Linked DNA regions of Methylicorpusculum oleiharenae. The protein of the gene in region 1 interacts with the protein of each later gene in a pairwise test. Links are inferred from orthologs where the notes say so. Each region holds a gene or a part of one and is shown on either strand. Other genes may lie near its edges.

Region 1 (10,895 bases):
TTCGATGGAGACGGCGACCGTCTGGGTATCGTCGATTCGGATGGCAATATCATTTGGCCGGACCGGCAAATGATGGTTTTTGCAAAAGATGTTCTATCCAAAAAACCGGGCTCTGAAATCATCTTCGATGTCAAATGTTCGAAGCATTTGGCAGATCAGATTGTAAAATACGGCGGCCGCCCACTGATGTGGAAAACTGGACATTCTTTTATGAAAGCCAAGCTTAAAGAAACAGGCGCCAAGCTGGCAGGAGAAATGAGCGGACATATCTTCTTTAACGACCGCTGGTTCGGCTTTGACGATGCCTTGTATTCCGCGGCCAGAATGCTGGAGATTATCGCTGCTGATAAGCGTTCCAGCGCCCAAATTTTTGCTGAATTTCCCAACAGTATCAACACACCGGAATTAATGGTCCACATGGTTGAAGGCGAAAATATCAACTTCATGAATGCGCTTATTGCCAAAGCCGATTTAAAAGGCTGCAAGATCACGCAAGTGGATGGTTTCAGAGCTGATTTTACTGACGGCTGGGGATTGGTTAGAGCATCCAATACCACGCCTTCACTGATTTTGAGGTTTGAGGCAGACTCTCAGCATGCTTTAAAGCGTATTCAAAATGAATTCAAAATGCTGATGACCCGGATTAAACCCGATATAGTATTGCCTTTTTAAGTTAGCACTCGCAAAAAATATGAAATCAAAGACAGCACATCAAATCGCCCACGTATTAATCGAGGCTCTGCCTTATATCAGACGTTTTAAAGACAAAACCATTGTTGTCAAATTCGGTGGTAATGCCATGATCGATGACGAATTGAAAAACAGTTTTGCCCGGGATATTGTCTTAATGAAGCTGGTGGGCTTAAATCCCATTGTTGTTCACGGAGGCGGCCCTCAAATCGGTGATTTGCTTAAACGCCTGGGTAAAACCAGCGAATTTGTCGACGGCATGCGCGTCACAGACAGCGAGACCATGGATGTGGTCGAAATGGTTCTGGGCGGTTTGGTCAATAAAGAAATTGTGAATCTAATCAATCGTCACGGTGGTAAAGCGATTGGCCTGACTGGAAAAGATGGCGATTTTATTCATGCAAAAAAAATCACGATGAAAAAATTAACGCCTGAGGTTTTAGAGCCCGAGATTATCGATTTAGGCCATGTAGGAGAAGTTAGCAGCATCGATCCTTCCGTTTTATCCATGCTTAACGGCAGTGATTTTATCCCGGTTATTGCACCGATTGGTGTCGGAGACGACGGTTTCTCTTATAACATTAATGCCGATCTGGTTGCCGGCAAGGTGGCTGAAGTATTACAAGCAGAAAAGCTGATATTGCTTACCAATACCGCCGGTATTTTGGACAAGGAGGGCAATCTGCTGACCGGACTGTCACTCAATGATGTTAACGACCTGATTGCAGACGGCACAATTTCAGCCGGTATGATCCCAAAAACGCGATGTGCAACTGACGCGTTAAAAGGAGGCGTTTCCAGCGTTCATATCATTGACGGCAGGGTGGAACATGCGGTTTTACTGGAACTGCTTACCGACCAGGGCGTAGGGACTTTACTGGTCGGTCATTCTCGATAAAGCATCGTTGATATAAGGCCTGAAAGCCGATCTTATTTCGTTGACTCTCCCACTGTTACACAGCTCTTTTCCTAGCGAAGAATCGCGGCAGCGTATATCAAGAAACAGCTGGTATTCGGACTCGTTAACTGCGATTTTGGATAGCGACAAACTTAAATCAGTGTCCTTGGACGGCTGACGGCTCATTATGAGTTTATCGCTATCAATATCCGCACCGGTTGTCGAATGGAAGTGCACGAAGTTGCGGCCGATTTCCCAGGCCTTGTTACATTGATGATCATTTTCACAATAAAACAAACCCAATTCGTTTGCGTCTTTTATGCTTGCAGTAAGATTGGTTTTGGGCTGATTTTCAGTGCGCAATTGCGTCAGAAACAGATACCGCTCGATGTCAGCATTATCGGCTTTTTTCATCTGGCTCTGCTTTTCTATCAGTCTATTGATAGAAATTTGGGTTTCCTGAATTTGCTGTTGAGTTGACGCGATATCTTTTAACAATTCATTTGGCACTTTTTGAGCGTTACGCTCAAAGGCAGCTGCCTTTTTTTGCTGACCATCCAGTTGAAATTGAAGCCGGTTAAGATTGCTATCGGTTGCTTTTATCTGTGATTCCATAGATTCGGTTTTGCCCTTGATCATCAGCAATAAGTCATCAATGCTTCTAAACGTGCTGATTAGAACGCGGTCATAAGATTTTTGTTTTTCTATGATTTTTTCCTGGGCGCTTCTCAATTCCTGCAACCGTTTGTCCAGTTCCTGCTCTTCTTTTGTTTTGGCTTTGTCCGTGGTTTCCAGTACACGCCCTTTCTTGCTGAGAGTATCACGCCGGAATTTTGAATGTTCGGGAGGGATCTGATCAGAAAAAAAGACATTCCCCTGATCATCTTCCCAGCGATACATTTTTTTTGCATAGGCGGGCACATTGCAAAGCGCAATTAAAATGATCACTACAATAAACCTTGATTGGGCCGAATTGTAAGGCATAGATAGTTAAGCGCGATTCAAATTGTTAGGCATAAAGAACAGCAGCATAATTTTTATGTGTGACTTGAACTAGTCACTTTGTTATAAATTACCCATTACTGGCCGGGTAAACTTTTTTAGTAACTTCTCGCCTGCTTTGTATTGAGGGTGCTGGTGATTAATTTCAAAGGATGCGTAAATAAGTCCCTGTTGCAGAAGCCTTTTCAATGAACCTCCTGCACCCGATAAAATTGAAGGGGTGAGCAGATATCTTTTTAATTGTTTGCGATTGTAGAAGAAAATTTACTTCCCTGTATACATTTATCCAATTAACCCTGCCAATTGGTGAAGCGGCGGCAGCAGCACCATTTTAGCCAGTTGCAGTAAAATGAGGGCCGCTAATGGTGTTAAATCAACGCCGCCAAAATTCGGTATGAAACTGCGGCACAATCTGAGTAATGGCTCGCTAAGGCTGTAAAGTAATGAAGATGCAGCGTCAAAAGCCCCTGGATTGAGCCAGCTCAACAGGGCTCGTGCAAATATCGCAAAAATAAAAATATTTAAAAGCAGCGAAATCACTTGTGTAAAAGAGAGGATCAACAAAGCAGCAAAGCCTATTGACACGCCTTTTAACAAAAGAATGGAAAAATCGGCCGTCATTTGTAAAACCATCACCAAAACCAGCGAGGATGTGTCAATTTTTCCCACTGATGGAATGAACCGGCGCAATAATTTGATGGGAGGATGGGTCGCTTTTACCAAAAACTGAGAGATGGGATTGTAAAAGTCGGCGTTACTCCATTGCAGGAGAAAACGTAGCATGACCGCTAAAATGTACAGCGAAAATAACGTGTCAATCAAAAATATTGCCGGATTTGACATATAAGAAGTATCCATCAGCATTCTCCCAGTTGTTTGGACATTTCAATTGAACGGTCTTTGGCCGCTTTTATCGCTTTTTCAACAAGACTCGAAAAACCGGCGTGCTCGAAAGTTTCTATCGCCGCCTGCGTCGTGCCGCCGGGTGAGGTGACCCGTTTGCGTAATTGCTCAGGCGATTCGCTAGCCTCCAGCGCAATTTTTGCAGCGCCTAAAGCAGTTTGCTGGACCAGCAACCTGGCCGTTTGTTCATCCATACCCAGTTCCAATGCCGTTTTTTCCATCGCTTCCATCAACAGAAAAAAGTAGGCCGGCCCACTGCCCGAAATTGCGGTAACTGTATCGAGCTGACTTTCTTCATCAAACCATAAAGAAACACCCACAGAACGCATTATATTTTCTGCCAGGTCACGCTGCTCAGCACTGACATTGGCATTGGCATGCAAGCCTGTTGCTCCGGTTAATACCAATGCGGGTGTATTGGGCATACAGCGGACAATCGCTACTTTTTCTCCCAGCCAATGACTCAAGGATCGTTGCGGTATTCCTGCCGCGATAGAAACGACGAGTTGTTGCGGGTTCAAATAAGGCGCAATGGCCTGTGATACTTCTTTGATAACTTGTGGCTTAACCGCCAGGACAATAATTTCAACTTTTTCGATAAGCCCTCTGCTACTGTCGGCTGTGTTAATCTGATGTCCGGCCGCCAAAGCATCGGCCGCCTGATGGTTGACATCATGAACCCAGAGATCGCCGGAAGAATGGCCGCTGGCTATGAGGCCAGCAATAAGACTGGAGGCCATGTTGCCACCACCGATAAAACCAATTTTTTTCGTTTTCATAGTAAGACGGTTTAATAATGAGTTAATGGTATTCTACCCTATATAAGGTTGATGCGATAAATCACAAGCCCTCTCCTTTTTTTCCTTACCATGATTGACACTATTTATATTGAAGAAAGTATCGCAAACCATCCCAGGGTTGATGAAATCTGCGCGCGATTTCCTAATGCGCGCAAAATCGGCTGTCAGCGTTATGGGGAAGTGTTTAATCCCCGCGCTCAAAATTTCCGGCTGCAAAAACTGAAACCAGCACTGATCCTGGCGGAAAAGTATCAGCGATTTGTGCTTGAGGCACCCGGCGGCTATGGGATAGGCGCTCAAAAAAACTATTATTTTTCCCATATGCTCAATTGCCTGTACGACTGCCGGTATTGCTTTTTACAAGGCATGTACCAGTCGGCACACTTCGTGTTATTCGTAAACTATGAAGACTATCAACAGGAAATTTTGCGTATCAGCCAAAGCGCTGGCAATGAAATGACGCATTTTTTTTCAGGTTACGATTGCGACAGTTTGGCCTTGGAGCCGGTCACCGGTTTTGCCGAATCGTTTTTACCGGTATTTGAAACATTGCCTAATGCCTGGCTGGAGTTAAGAACCAAGAGCACCCAGGTCAGAACATTGCTGGAGCGCAGGCCTCATCCTCGCTGTGTGGTCGCCTTCAGTCTGTCGCCTGACTCCGTCGCCAAGGCAATTGAGGACAAGGCACCTTCTCTGGACAGACGTTTGATTGCCTTATCCAAACTGCAGACAGCAGGATGGCCTATCGGTTTGCGATTTGATCCTTTGATTTACTATCGGGATTTTAAATCCGATTACCGGCAGTTTTTTGAACGGGTTTTTTCGATTATCGAATTAAATCAATTGCATTCGGTCAGTCTCGGTGTTTTCAGATTACCGGAACACTACTTCAAAAAGATGCACAAGCTCTATCCCGAGGAAAAATTATTTTCCGGACCGTTGATTAGCGCTGAAGGCAAGGTGTCTTATCCTGCCGATCTTGAGCTGGACATGATTGATTACTGCCGCGACGAGTTGCTCAAATTCATACCTGAGGAAAAATACTTTCCATGTCAGATTTAGCCAGAACCGTTTTGGTAACCGGCGCAAGTTCGGGAATAGGCCGCGCGATAGCCAGAAAACTACTCGACCAGGGACATACTGTCATCGGCGCATCGAGAGATTGCAAGCAATTCAACAAAGCGCTGCCTCATTTTTATCCCTTTGAAATGAATTTAAGTCATTTATCTTCTCTACCTCAGGCAGCTCAGTGCTTACTCAAAACTTACCCCGCCATTGACGCCGCAGTTTTTTGTGCAGGCATGGGGCAGTTTGGCTCGTTGGAGGAGTTTTCCTATGCTCAGATAGAGGCGTTGATGACCATCAATTTTACCAGCCAGGCTTTCCTGACGCGCGCTCTGCTGCCTCATTTCAAGCGCCGGTCAAAAAGCGATATCATATTCATCGGCTCGGAAGCGGGCTTGCGCGGCACACAAAAAGGCAGCATCTACTGCGCCAGTAAATTCGCAATACGCGGCTTTACTCAGGCGCTACGGGAAGAATGCTCAAAAAGTCATTTAAGAGTCGCATTGATTAATCCCGGAATGGTCAAAACGCCTTTTTTTGATGCGCTATCGTTTCAGCCGGGAACTGCTGAAGGTCAATTTATAAGACCTGAAGACGTTGCCGATGCGGTTTTATATGTATTGGCATCAAACACGGCTATCGTGATCGATGAAATCAATCTGAGCCCGCTTAATAAAGTGATCAGCTTTAAAAAGGAAACGAAAATTTAGGTCCATGTTAAAAATCGCTATCTCACTTATAAAGTGAAGCCAAAACCTTTTCTGGCAGCATGATTTACTCTTTGCGAAAATCAACTTAATGCAGGGCTTTTATCGGGAGGGTAAAATATCCCGTTAATTTGGCTGGGTTGTTCGCATGTCTTGAGGGCAATCAATCTGATAGACCTGATTTTCCGGGCCCTTCGTTGGGAATAAAAGCGTTTAAACTAGAGATCGAAAAATGTTAAATCTCATAAAAATGAAAGCCAGGATCTGGTTTTTGCTGGGTTTTGCCGGCTGTGTCCTTCTTATGTCCATGGGAGCCTACTTTCAGTTTGTCGGAGGCCTTGAGCCCTGCCCGCTGTGCATTTCCCAGCGCATAGGCATCATGTTAACGGGCCTGGTGTTTTTAATAGCAGGACTCCATAATCCGGAGGAAAAAGGCCGGAAAATCTATTCGATTTTAGGAACCCTGGTCGCTTTATCCGGCGGAGCAGTCTCGGTCAGGCACATTTGGATTCAGCATCTTCCACCCGATGAAGTACCCGAATGCGGCCCAGGCATAGAATACATGATGGAAAACTTCCCACTGGCTGAAGTCATCAAACAAATGCTGAGCGGCACAGGCGATTGCGCTAAAGTCGACTGGACCCTGCTGGGTTTCAGCATGCCGGCCTGGACATTAGTCGCGTTTTTAATGCTGGCCGGACTCAGCTTGTTGCAATTTTGGAATTCTAACGGTCAAAAATAAGGATAAAAGCTATGAAATTGATTTTAAATAAAGTGCCGGCATTGTTGCTGTTATTGATATGCAGCGCACAAGCCCAATCAGAAATAAACTTATCCCAAGCCATTGAGGGGACGCATCGTTCTGCTGAAAATAAAGCCCGTGACCGCTACCGGCATCCGGAAGAGACCCTCCGTTTTTTTGATGTTCAAAACACCATGACCGTCGTCGAGCTTTCCCCCGGAGCCGGATGGTATACCGAGATTTTGGCCCCTTATCTAAAAGACAAGGGCAAGCTTTATACCGCGCACTTTTCAGACACGTCAAAAGTACCTTACTTTATAAAAAGCCTGAACGACTTTAAATCCAAGTTATCGGGGAATCCAGAAATCTACGGAGCGGTACAATTAACTGTTCTGCAACCGCCGGAATTTACAAAAATTGCTCCCGAAGGCTCCTGCGACAGGGCGTTGACATTCCGTAACGTGCACAACTGGATGAAAGACGGCCAGGCCGAAGCGGTCTTCGCTGCAGCATACAAAGCCCTTAAACCCGGTGGTATTTTTGGGGTAGTAGAGCATCGCAGCTTACCTGATTCAACATTGGATCAGCAAATCACCTCCGGTTATGTCAGCGAAAACCAGGTCATCACCTTCGCTGAAAAGGCAGGATTTAAATTACTGGAAAAAGCTGAAATCAATGCCAACCCCAAAGACACCAAAGACCACCCTATGGGCGTCTGGACCTTGCCGCCCGCATTAAGGCTAGGTCAGCAAAACAGAGCGCATTATCTGGAGATCGGCGAGAGCGATCGCATGACTTTAAAATTCATTAAACCTTGAGAGATATACTTCGCGCGGTCATGTTTGCGGCTTTTATGGCAAGGCTATTTTGTTCGAGAGGAAGGCGCGAAAACAGGCGCATAAAAAGCTACGTAACTGTTTTCGCAAAGCTTCCGCTCCCTGCTCACGCCCCTTACCCACATCACATCCATGGAGGTAAGGCCGTTATCGGACAAAAGAGCGCGTCAGAAAACCGCAAATGTGGCCGAGCGAAGAATGACTACTTTCCCGCTTGGAATAGAGGGTTTAGGTGATTGATTGAAAAGCCTTCTGCAACAGGGATGTTGCAGTGAACTACAAGCACTTATACACGCGTCGTTTGAAATCCATCACCTACACACCCAATAAAATGGGAGGGGAGTGAGCAGATACCTTGAGAGAACTTAAAATTGAATATACGTAAAGAAAATTTTAATTTTGTGATGTAGCTCACAAAGTTATACACAATTAAAGATTGCTATTTAATGGGTTGAAAAATTTTTTTATAGCGCTTAATTAAATAGACCATTGATAAATAAGCTATCTATAAATAACCTAATATTCGAAAACTGTAAAAAATAATTTGCCTGACTACCCATCCACAGAGTTATCCACAGCCTGCGTCAATAATTATCTCAATGAACCCAGTCCAAACAATTACCGCAAGTCAAGAGGTGCATGTCTGACTTATACACTACTGAAGAGCCTATTTTCAAAATTGCTGTTTCAGTCCCTCTGTATCGCCTCTTTGATTACCGAGCGCCGGAAGACCTGGAATCTATTGACTTGAAGCCAGGCATCAGACTCGAGGTCCCGTTTGGAAAAGTGTTAAAAGTAGGAGTTCTGGTTGAAATCGTTTGGCACTCCGAAAGACCGGTAGAAAAACTCAAACGAATTGCCCGGATCATAGATGACGTTCCGCTATTGTCCAGCCTCGACTTACAGTTGCTGCAATGGGCCGGCAATTATTATCATCACCCCATCGGCGAGGTCATTGCGGCGGCTTTTCCTGTGGGATTAAGGAACGGTAAGCCTGCAAAATCAGGCCAGGAAAAGCGCTATGGCTTGACTGCAGCCGGCCGGAATCTGGAACCCTCTACTCTTAAACGCGCTCATAAACAACGTTTATTACTGGAAAAATTCCAGGCATCACCCAACAGTTTATCCGAGTCGGATTTGTCTGAATCTGAAGGTCACTGGCGCCTTTTATTGAAGAGTTTACTGGAAAAACAGCTGGTATTTATTGACGAAAACAGCGCGCCTGTTGACCGCTCTGCGTTACTTCAAACTCCGGAATTGCTGCCAAATCCAGCCCAACAATCGGCAATTGATACGATCAGAGATGCTTTGGGGGAATTCCGGGTGTTTTTGCTGGAAGGGGTGACCGGCAGCGGAAAGACCGAAGTGTACATGCAGATCATTCGATCAGTGCTTGAATCAGGCCGCCAGGTGCTGATTCTGCTTCCTGAAATCAGCTTGACACCGCAATTGGAACAACGTTTCAGACAACGCTTTGCCTGCCCGGTTGCCGTCACTCATTCGAAACTGACTAACCAGCAGCGTCAGACAGCCTGGTTATCCATGCAGACAGGCCGCGCCTCTATCCTGCTGGGTACGCGCTCGGCCTTACTGACACCGCTTAAATCACCCGGCTTGATCATTCTGGATGAAGAGCATGATGCCTCTTTCAAACAACAGGAGGGTTTTCGTTTTTCAGCGCGTGATATAGCTGTCATGCGAGCAAAACTTTTACATGTGCCAGTCGTATTGGGCTCGGCAACGCCTTCGCTGGAGAGTTTTTTCAATGTTGCTCAACAGCGTTATACGCTGCTGCATTTATCGCAAAGAGCCGGAGTCGCGGTTGCTCCTACCTGCCATCTGCTGGATATACGTAATAAAAAACTGAATGGAGGCCTGTCAGAGCCGCTGATCAATGAAATCAGTGCGACGCTGGCCAGACAGGAACAAGTGCTGATTTTTCTAAACCGCCGGGGCTTTGCTCCGACTTTAATTTGTCACGCGTGTGGCTGGGTTGCGCGATGTAAACGCTGTGAGGCAAACTTGGTCGTGCATCTGGATCAGCGCGTGTTGCGCTGTCACCATTGCGGTCATGAACAGCCGTTACACCATCAGTGTCCTGCCTGCAAAGCCGTCGATGTGATGCCTTTAGGCTTGGGAACTGAACGCGTGGAGCATGTCCTGCCTGATTTGTTTCCGGGCAAATCGATTATCCGGCTGGATAGGGACACGACACAGCGAAAAGGCGTTTGGGAACAGTATATTGACAGGATCAACCGGAATCAGGTCGATATCATTATCGGCACACAAATGCTCGCAAAAGGCCATCACTTCCCAAATGTCACGCTGGTCGTGTTGCTGGATGCGGATAGCGGCTTATTCAGTATTGATTTTCGAGCCACCGAGCGCCTGGCGCAATTGATAGTCCAGGTTGCCGGACGCGCAGGACGTGCAGAAAAACCGGGTAAAGTCATTTTGCAGACCCGACACCCCGAACATCCTCTCTTGCTTACTTTGCTGAACGAGCAATACGGTAATTTTGTCGCGGCAACCCTCAACGAACGCCGGGAGGCGGGTCTTCCCCCTTATAGTTTTCAGGCCATTTTAAGAGTCGAGTCCAATCAACCTGAGCAGGCAACACTGTTTTTTGAGTCAGTCGCCAAAATCATTCATCAAACGACAGATAAAAGCCTGCTAGTGCTGGGGCCGGTCCCTGCGCCGTTGGCGAGAAAGGCGGGACGCTACCGTTATCAATTATTATTTCAAAGCGTCCAGCGAAAACCTTTGCACCGGTTTTTGGACACTTTTTTGCCCGCACTGGAAAAGCTTGCCAGTGCCAGAAAAGTTCGCTGGTCAATTGATGTTGACCCGATTGACCTTTATTGAAAATGCGGGCATTAAACTCAGTCTGGCCAGTCAGCCTTATATCGATGATACCGGCAAGAGGGTTGCTGATGTTTGAATGGATAATCAACGGGCTTTAGTGGATAATAATTCGTTATTTTTGACTTAGAGCAACAAAGCCGTAATGAAACAAAAATTAGAGGCGCTGATACTCACTGCTGTTGATACGTTAAAAAATGAAGGCGTAATTGACGTGGGAATAACTCCCAAAATAACGATAGAAAACTCTCGAGATTTGCAACATGGGGATTTCGCAACCAATGTCGCCCTGGTTCTTGCAAAACCCGCCAAATCAAACCCCAAGGCATTAGCCGAAAAAATCGTTGCCGCTTTACCCAAAGATGAACTGGTGTCACGCATTGAAATAGC
Region 2 (10,759 bases), 4.1 Mb from region 1 along the record:
AACCACGAAATGTCCGAAAGACACTTAAAAAAATAAGACTGTTGGAGTAAGCCGTCATTCATTTTTAGGGGTTGACTCGCTGCAGGGGTGTCACGTTGAATACTTTCGTGCTTTTAATGTTTTTCGTGGATCAAATGATTCTTCTTAAGAAAAAGAGAATGTTATGAACTATTCTAAATACCTTATTACCGCTTCTGTTCTTTTGCTGCTTGTTGGCTGCGGTGAAAATTCCGATAATAAAAGTCAGCCCGTAGCGTCGACTGCCCATATAGAAGGCGTAGTGACGGACAGAGACGAACCGGTGACACAGGGCAAAATTCTCGCGAAAGATGCGGCCGGCCAAACCGTAGCTACGACAGATGTCAGTAAAGACTCTAAATTCGCGATTACGATTCCAGCCAGTGCTCATTATCCTGTCGTATTAGAAGTAACTACAGGTGAAAGTGTCCTTGAGGCCGTGGTATTGGACCCTATGCCGGCTCAGCTTGATATTTCGACCATGTCCAGTCTGGTGGTTCAATCAGCCAGAGATATTGGCGGCATAAGCAAGACCAATATGGCGCAAGCGGCGATAAACGCGATACGTCAAAATAAAAAAGCGAGTGGTAAATCGACATCGGCCGGTTTTAAAGGTGATCCGACCAAACAATACGGCGGCTGGCACTGATTATTTGGCGCATTTCGTAACTACTCGTCCACTTTGAATTGAGGTGATTGATTTCAAAGGACACGTGAATACGTCCCTGTAGCTTTCTGCAATATCCCTCTGTTCGAAGCCTTTTCAATCACACCTATACCCAATAAAATTTGAGGGGGTGAAATGAATGGGGTGATTTGTCGTATAAACTGGTTTTCGGCTTGCCGCAAACAGACAAAGCATTCATGACTGCAATGCTGGGGCCTTGTTTTCAAGGGGAACTGAACAGTAAGCCCGAGTTTGCTACACAACTGAATTATGAAATGATGGGCGGTCGGTATGTTTTTGCCGTTAGCTATGTCGATCTTGACTTTCAATATGAGCCCGTTCAAGGTGACAGTATTGCGGGTTATCTTTCATTTCGTCCTTTGGTATTTTCCGCTCAGTCCAATGGGGAGATATTCGTTTTGACCGGTGAGTACTTACATCAATGGAATCGGTTTAGCGGTTTTGGTCATTCATTACCGGATAAAGAAACAGCGACAGAAAGCTGGTATGTTGAAAGCACCTACCGCTTCATTCCCCAGTTGCAGGGCGCTGTTCCAAATAATGTGCTATACCTGAATACCCATGAAAAACAGTATATTAGGATGGGGTGTCTCGGGGCACCTGATCATGTTGACTATGCCAAAGGCTGGAAGGTCAGCATACGTTGGTATGTGACCACTTCTTGGATGCTCAAAGCAGAATACCATCGTTATGAAGGAACCGCCGGGATACCGTCAGCCAACAATCCGGATCCTGATAGCACTCATAAGTACTCGGATTTGACCGGTTTGCATCGTTCTTACCGGTTTTAACGGGATGGAAACCACCTTTTTTCTCAGTTTACGATGGAAGTTAGCCTTAGTGCTCGGCGGTGTTTTTATTGTATTAAACACCCTGTTTGCCTATTTTGCCTATTCTGATGCAAAACAAGGATTCAACGAAGAGCGGCTGTTGTTGCGTAATAAACAGGATAATCTGGCGAAAATGTTGTCTGAGGATTCATTCCTGATTCTGGAACAGTTAGCAGAACTGTTCGTTCTGAATGGTCAAGAACCCAATCGTTATTCCGATCAAAAAATGCTCAGCGTTTTTGACCGTAATTGGGAACAGTGGCAGTTTATCTGGGACTTGGAAAATATCACGGTCTTTGACGCCACCGGCTTAAAAATCAAATCCAGAGGAAGAAAAATTCATACCGATCGTGTGCTTGTCGATCAGACGCTGCAATCGGAATCGCCTGTTCATACCATCAATTGTTCACAAACGTCCTGTTATCAACAAGTGATTGTGCCGGTAATGGGCAAAGGCACTTTGGTTGGCGCATTCAGTATGGCTAGAACGTTTGCCGATACCGTCATCAAATTCAAAGAGGCCACACGCGTCGATGTGGGTGTTTTGATTGATTCACCTAAAAAGTTAACCAATGGCTGGCCTTACACGCTTTCAGCCAAGACTTTTGCGGGATTGGATTTTGATTTGTTCGCTTACCTGACCGAACACTACACATTCGTGCAGTTATTAAACAAGAGCGGAACATTAACCGTTAATGATCAGATTTATGAAGTAAGAATTCGGCCGTTGAGAATGGATAATGCGACTCAGGCGCCGTTTTTGCTGATTGTCGAGGAAATTACCGGAAATATGCGCATGCTGGATAGCCAGCTGGAAAAAGTTTGGATACAGGGCTTGATGAGTTTACTTTGCTCGCTAGCGGTATTAGTCCTTGTTTCATGGTTTTTTTTACGGCGTATTGCTTACCTTGCCAAGGCGCTGCCTCTTTTGGCAACGCATGAATATAATCAATTCAGGAAAGAAATCGTTCAAAAAAAATGGATTAGCTTGGGTTTCGATGAAATCGATAAACTGAATGATACGGTCTTGACCCTGGCTCTGCAGCTGGAAAATCTAGAGCACATTGTCCGCAAAAATACGCTGCACATTTTAGAAAAAAGCCAGGAATTAGCGACTGAACGCGATTCTATCCAGGAGTTAGTCAATTCAGCGCCGGTCATAATGCTGACGCAAAAAGTCAATGGGCAAATATTGACTATCAATCAAGAAGGCGTGAAGGTCTTCGGTGAAGAAAAAAATCAGGTAATCGGACGGCTTTTCGACCTGTATCTGCCTCCGACAGAGACGCATCATCTGAATCAGCTCGATCAGTTACGCTTGTCCAAGTCAATGCACCCGATTCAGATTGAGGGCGGCTTTATAAGCGCTACAGGGAGTTTTCTGCATGTTTTTTGGATTCATACTCTGTTTAATTCAAACCGACAAGGCAGTGAACCGATTGTTCTCTCGCTGGGAATGGACATAAGCGCTGAAAAACTGACCGAACAGAAAATGCTGAAAATGGCGTCTTTTGATCCGGTAACCGGGCTGGGCAATCAGCAACGATTTCAACGAGAACTGCCGCAGGCACTGAAAATAGCAAAACGTTACGGACATTCAGTGGCGCTGCTTTATTTTGATCTGCAGCAAATTAACCTGGCTCAGGAGGCAGTAGATAAAAGAGTCATGGTAAAAGTGGCAAGTCATTTAAAGCAATTTATGCGCGAATCCGATTTGCTGTGCCGAATCGGCGAAAGCCAGTTTGTCCTGATTTTGCCGGATGCGCAGACACCGGGCGTAGTCTCTCTGGCCCAGAAAATAATCAAACGAATCAGTTCGTTGAAGTTAACCTTGGGCAGCCATTACGGAGAAATAGCAACCAACATCGGCATCGCTTTTTATCCCCGGCATGCTGATAGCCCGGATCACTTGTTAGCGAATGCAGAACGGGCAATGGTTTATGCCAAACTGAATGGAAAAAACTTTTATTATATATATGAGCAGACGCTTACAAATAAGCACGAAACCGATCTGAATCAAAATACTGTCCAGCAGATACAGCAACTGCTGGATAACGATGAAGGTGTTTTAAATTTTACACCGGTCTTTGATGTTCATCGAAGACGGGTCGGCTTTTATCAGTGTTCAATTTGTTTAGCCTCGCCAAATGGTGAAATTCCTCTATCCAGGGAATATGGCCAGGTCATTGAGCAACTCGATTTAGCTGAACAATTGGATCACGTATCGATAGTCAGGGTCTTTGAAATTATCGCGAGCATGAAACGGCGCAATAAAAATGTCAAACTCAGTTTGGCGCTCTCAGGCTTATCAGTAACGCAGGCGGATAGTATTAAATTTATCGGTTCGTTGTTGAAACATTACCAAATTGATCCCGGGCAGATCATTTTTGATTTAAACGAGCACTATGTGCTTAGAAATTTGACTCAATCGCACAATTTCATTAACCAAATCAAGCAGCTTGGCTGTGAGTTCTGTTTAAGTGACTTCGGCGTGGAATTTTCGTCATTTTTTTATTTGAAACAATTACCCGTTGATTTTGTCCGTATCGACGGCTCTTTTGTAAGGCGAATGGATAAACATAAAGAAGACAACATGTATGTGCGGGCTTTAGTCGATGTTATCCACGCATACGGCAAGAGAGTCATTGTTGATGACGTGGAAAGTGAGCGGGTTCTCCTATTGGTTGAACAATTAGGTATTGAGTATGCCCGGGGCAGTTTTTTCGATGAGCGGGTTGATAACCAATCGGCCAGCCTTTCCTCCTCAAGTCTTTTGCCACTTTAACCGCATCACCCTGTTCATATCCTTCTATAGGCCCGGTTCTGAGTCTTTCAATGATTCTTTTTAGGATAAGAGGAACATTTCAAGCGTCACACTCACTCAAGCTTGTTATACAATACGCCACTTGCTTAGCCCGCTCAAAGAAGGCGCTGTGCTGCGGACTTATTTCGAGAATGACAGGCAATGACTGCGGTTCGGAATACCTGAATTTTAGCAGCGCGTTACCAGGGTTTGCCTCAGATTTGATTTACTGAAGGAGAAAAGTGTTTTGACACAAATACAGGATATTACGAGTCCAATGACGTTGCTGGAAAAAAAAGCAACCTGGTCTTTGGCGGCGATTTATGCGCTGCGAATGCTGGGTCTGTTTATGATTTTGCCGGTTTTGTCTTTGTATGCTGAACAGCTGGATGGCGCCACTCCTTCATTAATGGGGCTGGCGATGAGTATCTACGGATTTTCTCAAGTGCTCCTGCAAATACCGTTTGGTCTTTTGTCTGACCGGTACGGGCGTAAAAAAATTATCGTTTTCGGGTTGTTGATTTTTGCACTGGGCAGTGTAGTGGCTGCAGTTTCCACAACCATTTACGGTGTGTTGATAGGCAGAACCTTACAAGGCGCCGGTGCTATTTCGGCTGCCGTGATGGCTTTGGTTGCCGATTTGACTCAAGAAGTCCATAGAACCAAGGCGATGGCAATCATAGGGTTGAGCATTGGCGGTTCTTTTGGGATTGGCCTGATTGCAGGCCCGGTTTTCTCTCAATGGTTTGGGGTTCCAGGTCTGTTTTGGCTGACAGCCGCCCTCACATTGATAGCGGTCCTGACTATCATTTATGTCGTGCCTGATCCTAAACAATCCAAGCTGCACCGGGACGCCGAATTTGTTCCCTCAGAAATGATGCATGTGCTTCGAAGCCCGGATCTGTTGCGTCTTGATTACGGTATTTTTGTATTGCACATGATGCTGACAGCCAGTTTTGTTGTGATTCCCTTGTTGCTTCGCGACACAGGAATGGCGGGCGGACAGCACTGGCAGATTTATTTGCCGATTTTTGTCATATCGATGGCGTTTGCAGTGCCTTTTGTTATAGTGGCCGAAAAAAAACGAAAAATGAAAAGCGTTTTCCTGGGCGCGATTGCGGTGGTTTCAGTAGCGCAAATAGGCCTGGCTCAATTTCATGACAATCAGATTGGCATCATCGCTTTTCTGGGCATTTTCTTTTGTGGATTTAACTTGCTCGAAGCGACATTACCCTCACTTATTTCAAAAACCGCGCCCGGCGATTTAAAAGGAACCGCGATGGGGGCTTATTCAAGTTCACAGTTTTTGGGATTGGCTATCGGCGGCGTGCTGGGTGGATGGTGTTACGGCGAATATGGTGCCAATGCGGTGTTTATTTTTTGTGCGGCGGCCGGACTGAGCTGGTTTTTGGTTTCATTAGGGATGAAGCAGCCTCGGCATTTGGCAAACATGCTGATATCCGTTGATATGATTTCATCAGATGAAGCCGATCAACTGGTTAGTCAAATGCTGACGCTAAAAGGAATTGAAGATGTCACGCTGCATTATGACGAAGGTGTTGCCTATCTCAAGGTCGATAGCCAGTTACTGGACAAACAGCAATTACAACAATTGATTACGCAAGCCATGCCTGCTTAAATCAGAGAACTATTATTCTGGAGAACCTATGCTAAATAAAGTTACATTAATCGGACGTTTGGGTGTGGATCCCGAAGTCCGTTATATGCCCAGCGGTGGCGCAGTCACCACCATTCGCCTTGCCACATCGAGACGCTGGAGGGATAAACAAACCAACGAACGTAAAGAAGAAACAGAATGGCATAGGGTCGTTTTTTTTGCGCGGTTAGCGGAAATTGCCGGCGAATACCTGAAGAAAGGCAGTCAGGTCTATGTGGAAGGACGCATTCGAACCCAGAAATGGCAAGGCCAGGACGGACAAGACCGCTACACCACAGAAATTGTTGCAGAAGAAATGCACATGCTCGATAGCCGCAGCGGAGGCACGGCCAATTATGGAGAAGGCGCGGGTGGCGGATATGCTCCCGCAGAACAATCCTCTAAACCCTCTGGCCCAGGCAATAGCCCCTCTAATCCACCCACTTCAGCGCCTGCCCAGTTTGACGATTTTGATGACGATATTCCGTTCTGATGCACTTCTGATATAGACAATCAAAGGTATGTCCCCGGTTATGCATTTATGTCGAGAACCCATAGGATGTGCCGACGCCAGGAGGCGCATCAATCGCGACCGATGCGCTTTACGTTGTTCAGTACATCCTACATCCGGATTCCGGCGATCCTTGTCGGAATGTCGGTTATCCGCAGACTGGGCCAAGCCCAACAGATGGGGCATTAGGTTAAATGCTCGCCAATGCAAAGCCCATAGGATGTGCCGACGTCAAGAGGCGCATCAATCGCGACCCGATGCGCTTCACGTTGTTCAGCAGATCCTACATCCGGATTCCGGCGATCCCTTTCGGAATGAGGGTTATCCGCAGACTGGGCCAAGCCCAACAGATGGGGCATTAGGTTAAATGCTCGCCAATGCAAAGCCCATAGGATGTGCCGACGCCAGGAGGCGCATCAATCGCGACCGATGCGCTTCACGCTGTTCAGCAGATCCTATCCGGATTCCGGCGATCCCAGAAGGAATGACGCTTACCCGCAGGCAGGGCCAAGCCCAACAGATGGGGCATTAGGTTAAATGCTCGCCAATGCAAAGCCCATAGGATGTGCCGACGTCAGGAGGCGCATCAATCGCGACCGATGCGCTTCACGTTGTTCAGCACATCCTACTTCCGGATTTCGGCAATCCCTTGTCGGAATAACGGTTATCTGTATTCTGGGTCAAGCCCAAAGGATGAGGCATGAGGTTTAATACAAAGCTCATAGGATGTGCCGACGCCAGGAGGCGCATCAATCGCGATCTTTTATTGATTGGATTTGGGTCTAAACACGACGATCAGCGTCGGATGAATGAAGGTACACGCTCTATACAGAAACAACGGGATCCAGGACAAGATTAACGCAATTTTATTGTTTAAATTTAAATAATACCTTTGCGGCCACTTACACACTGAGTCACTGATTATTGAGATTGAAAAATGAGTCTGGGCTTTGTCTTTTAAAGAAAACCAGCTTAATAAGCTGACCTCCTCATGATATTTCCCCATGTACTTTAGTATCTGCATAAAAACAGGTTGCGGCAAATAATGTAATAAAGGCATCTGGTAATGGACTTCCCAAGGCCAAAGACGGTTTGGTGTTGCCAAATAAACTGCACCATCGGATTTTAAAACCCTGTAAATTTCGTTTAAATGAAAGTCAGCGTTGTTGACATGTTCTATAACGTGATTACTGATCACCACATCAAAATGCTGATTCTCAAAAGGCAGATATTCTCCATCAATACATACAAATGCAAAACCTTCGCGTTGGTTGCGTTGGTCTTTCACATCCACGCTAGTCACGTCGAAATAGTCTGAAAGAAAAAATGCAATTTCACCATTGCCTGTTCCTATATCTAAAAGTTTAAGCGAAGAATTTCTTACTTTGCCGGCATCTTCTATTATTTTAAGAATCTTTAAGGCTTTTGCCTGCCGACCGCTTTGGACAATAAAGCCGGGGTTCAGGGTTGGTGGTTTAGTTTTCATTGCATTGTTTCCCAGCAAAGCTGCCTTATTCTGTCGCCAAAAATGTCCCATGAAAATTCTGCACCATGTTGGCGGCAACTTTCAGGGCTCACCTTTTGGTTTGATGAATTGGCGTTGGAAAGGCTGTTTATCACGGTTTTAGTCATTGCCGGATAGTTTCCCGGTTGGATTAACCAGCCTGATTTATTGTGGCTTACCGCATCAGGAACCCCGCCAACCGCAAAGGCAACCGTAGGAAGGCCATAAACGGCAGCTTCAATAGCCACCATGCCGAATCCTTCTATGTCGCCCGGCAGTTCAACTACAGGAAAGATATGCAGCTGGCTGCTCTGATAGGCAGCTTCGAGCTGAGCTTCGTTAACATGCCCCAGAAAAATGACATGATTTTCAAGGTTCTTGTCTTTTGCCGCTTGAGTGATTTTTTCCTTTGCGCCGGATTTATGATGCAACGCATTGTTGGGTTCATCGCCAATAATAACCAGAATGCAGTCAGGACAGGCTTTGACGATATCAGGAAAGGCGTAAAGTATAAATTCAACCAGTCCTTTGCGTTCAGTCAAACGGCCAACGCTTAACAGAATCTTTTGATCTTGGGTCAAACCCAATTCGCTTCTAAAATCAAGTGAACGGTTAGCTATTGTAATGTTTCCAGGTATAACAACACCGGGATGAACCGTTTTAATTTTATCGGACATAACGCCCTTATCGATCGCCAACTTTGCCGTGTTTTGACTATTGACCCAAAGGGCATCGCAAGAACGTATGGCGGGAAGAAAGACGCTTTGATAGACAGGGTGCGGCATAACAACATCCAATCCATGAATAAAAGCAATTACTTTGGCTTGACACAAGTAGCCTATTAAACGCGCCGACAAGGCAGTGATGCCACTTCCGGAAATGATAAGTGCGGGTTTTTCTTTGATTGCCAGACGCAGTGTTGACCAAAATGAAAACCAGAAGAATACGGGTAAAGGCCTGTGCGGAAATTCACAAAAGCGAGTTGATGGGCTTAAATATAAAGGGCTGTCAGCAGGGCCCGCGACCACCACATCGAAAGACTTGTTTAATTCCAGATAAATATGATGATTAAGGCGCTCCATTCCGCCTCTGAGTGGGGGAAAGTTACGGGTTACCAGCAGGATCTTTTTCATTACGTTCTGCATCGCGATAATGAAGGGATGAAATTTGTTCGGAGAGAATGCCTATCAAAAAGATGATTAAGGAAGACAGAATGAGCAAAGCGCTCATGTTGGTAAACCGGCTGGTCGTAAAATAGGTATAGGCGTAGTAGCTGATGCCTATTAAAAAGACCGAACCGCTGATCGGTAAAAATAAACGCATAGGGGAAAAAAGCGCCCCAATTCGCAGGATGATGATAAAAAATCGAACACCGTCACGTAGCAGGCGGATATGGCTTTTGCCTTCCCGTTTTCCGGCATGGATAGGCACATAGGCGACCGGAAAGCCGGAGCGGAAAAAAGCCATGGTGCTGGTCGTCGGATAAGAAAAGCCGTTGGGCAAAAGGTAAAGAAATTTTCTGAATTTATTCGCTTTGACCGCCCGAAAACCGCAGGTAAGATCTTCAATCTTATGGCCTGTCATCAACGAAGCCAGCCGGTTATAAAATGAATTGCCTATTTTTCTGAACCAGGAGGCTTGCGTGCTGACGTGTCTGGCTCCCACCACCATGTCATAACCTTCATCCAGTTTCGCTAATAGTGCGGGAATGTTTTGCGGATTATGCTGGCCGTCGGCATCCATGAATATCAGTATCTGACCCCGCGCATTTCTGGCGCCGGTTTTGATCGAAGCCCCATTGCCTTGGCTGTAAGGGTGGCTAATGACTTTGGCGCCGGCATTTTGAGCAATTTGAGCCGTGTTATCGGTAGAACCGTCATCAATCACCAAAATTTCAGCATCAGGCACGATCGCCTTCAATTGTGTTAACAATTCCGGCAGGTTCGCCGCTTCGTTTTTAGCCGGGAGCACAATGCTGAGTTGATTATTGGACTTCACAAAATTGTCAGATGATGAGTTTGCTGGATTCAAGATTACTGTGAATTGTTGGGTTAAGGTTATTACCTAAAACAATCGACCGGACTGAAGTTTAGCAGATCAAGAAGAAAGGGGAGGATTATACAGGTGCAGGAGTAAGTTTAAGACGGGACTCTTATTTAGCAGGGTAGGTTGGGTTGCCTGCTTTTCGCAACCCAGCAATTAGGCTATGTTCGCGTTAATAGTAGGCGTCGCCCCGGCAGGGAATGCCGGGGTCCAGAAGCCTTGGATGGCGTTGGGCTTTCACATCCTTGTGACCTGGGTTCCGGCAATCCCTGCCGGAATGACGGTGTTGATTTACTTTCAACTACTAACGCGAACATAGCCAACAATTAAAGCTATGGCATTGAGCTGTTGGGTTGGCTTTCGCCAACCGCAACCTACATTGAGCAACGCTTTTGTTTTGTTACGTTGTTTAAATGCCTTTAGATCACCCCTTATTCAGGGCTACTTATACTGGTTAAAATTTGTTGTTCCAGGTCGTTGACCTGATTTTTTCGCGGTAACCAGTTTTTTAGGTCTTTGGTATGTTGCGTTCTAGTGCGTTTGAGTAATTGCAGCGCTTCTTGTTTTAAACCGGCCATGGCATAGAATTTTGCCTTAAAAATTAAAAAGTCCAGGCTGACCCTGTCTTCTGTGATTTTATCCAGCGAGGTTGCCGCTTCAGAGTACTTTTCTTCGGCGTTGTAACTCAATGCCAGCAAAATAACC

The links.
Region 2: the proteins of GO003_RS04030 (region 1) and ssb interact in binary tests that used the Escherichia coli proteins (3 or more experiments, as listed by UniProt). The link is inferred for Methylicorpusculum oleiharenae from one-to-one orthologs.

The regions. Positions count from the first base shown.
Region 1 is NZ_WUTY02000001.1:842,162-853,056, forward strand. The notes cover bases 7,915-10,895. They hold GO003_RS04030 (primosomal protein N'), read left to right. Parts: upstream 7,915-8,282; coding sequence 8,283-10,508; downstream 10,509-10,895. Other genes in these bases: argS (arginine--tRNA ligase), read left to right, coding at 10,651-10,895. Outside these bases: GO003_RS03985 (phosphomannomutase/phosphoglucomutase), read left to right, coding at 1-672; argB (acetylglutamate kinase), read left to right, coding at 692-1,588; GO003_RS03995 (DUF4124 domain-containing protein), read right to left, coding at 1,565-2,536; GO003_RS04000 (YggT family protein), read right to left, coding at 2,873-3,448; proC (pyrroline-5-carboxylate reductase), read right to left, coding at 3,448-4,272; GO003_RS04010 (SPL family radical SAM protein), read left to right, coding at 4,363-5,355; GO003_RS04015 (SDR family oxidoreductase), read left to right, coding at 5,343-6,068; GO003_RS04020 (disulfide bond formation protein B), read left to right, coding at 6,298-6,807; GO003_RS04025 (class I SAM-dependent methyltransferase), read left to right, coding at 6,819-7,625.
Region 2 is NZ_WUTY02000001.1:4,909,150-4,919,908, reverse strand. Bases 4,903-7,747 are described here. They hold ssb (single-stranded DNA-binding protein), read left to right. Parts: upstream 4,903-6,006; coding sequence 6,007-6,489; downstream 6,490-7,747. Other genes in these bases: GO003_RS21900 (class I SAM-dependent methyltransferase), read right to left, coding at 7,271-7,747; GO003_RS21905 (hypothetical protein), read right to left, coding at 6,693-6,866; GO003_RS21915 (MFS transporter), read left to right, coding at 4,903-5,978. Also shown: GO003_RS21930 (hypothetical protein), read left to right, coding at 164-667; GO003_RS21925 (hypothetical protein), read left to right, coding at 835-1,497; GO003_RS21920 (EAL domain-containing protein), read left to right, coding at 1,502-4,321; more of GO003_RS21915, read left to right, coding at 4,617-4,902; more of GO003_RS21900, read right to left, coding at 7,748-7,993; GO003_RS21895 (glycosyltransferase family 4 protein), read right to left, coding at 7,990-9,144; GO003_RS21890 (glycosyltransferase family 2 protein), read right to left, coding at 9,116-10,009; GO003_RS21885 (hypothetical protein), read right to left, coding at 10,486-10,759. UniProt on the Escherichia coli protein: Plays an important role in DNA replication, recombination and repair. Binds to ssDNA and to an array of partner proteins to recruit them to their sites of action during DNA metabolism. Acts as a sliding platform that migrates on DNA via reptation.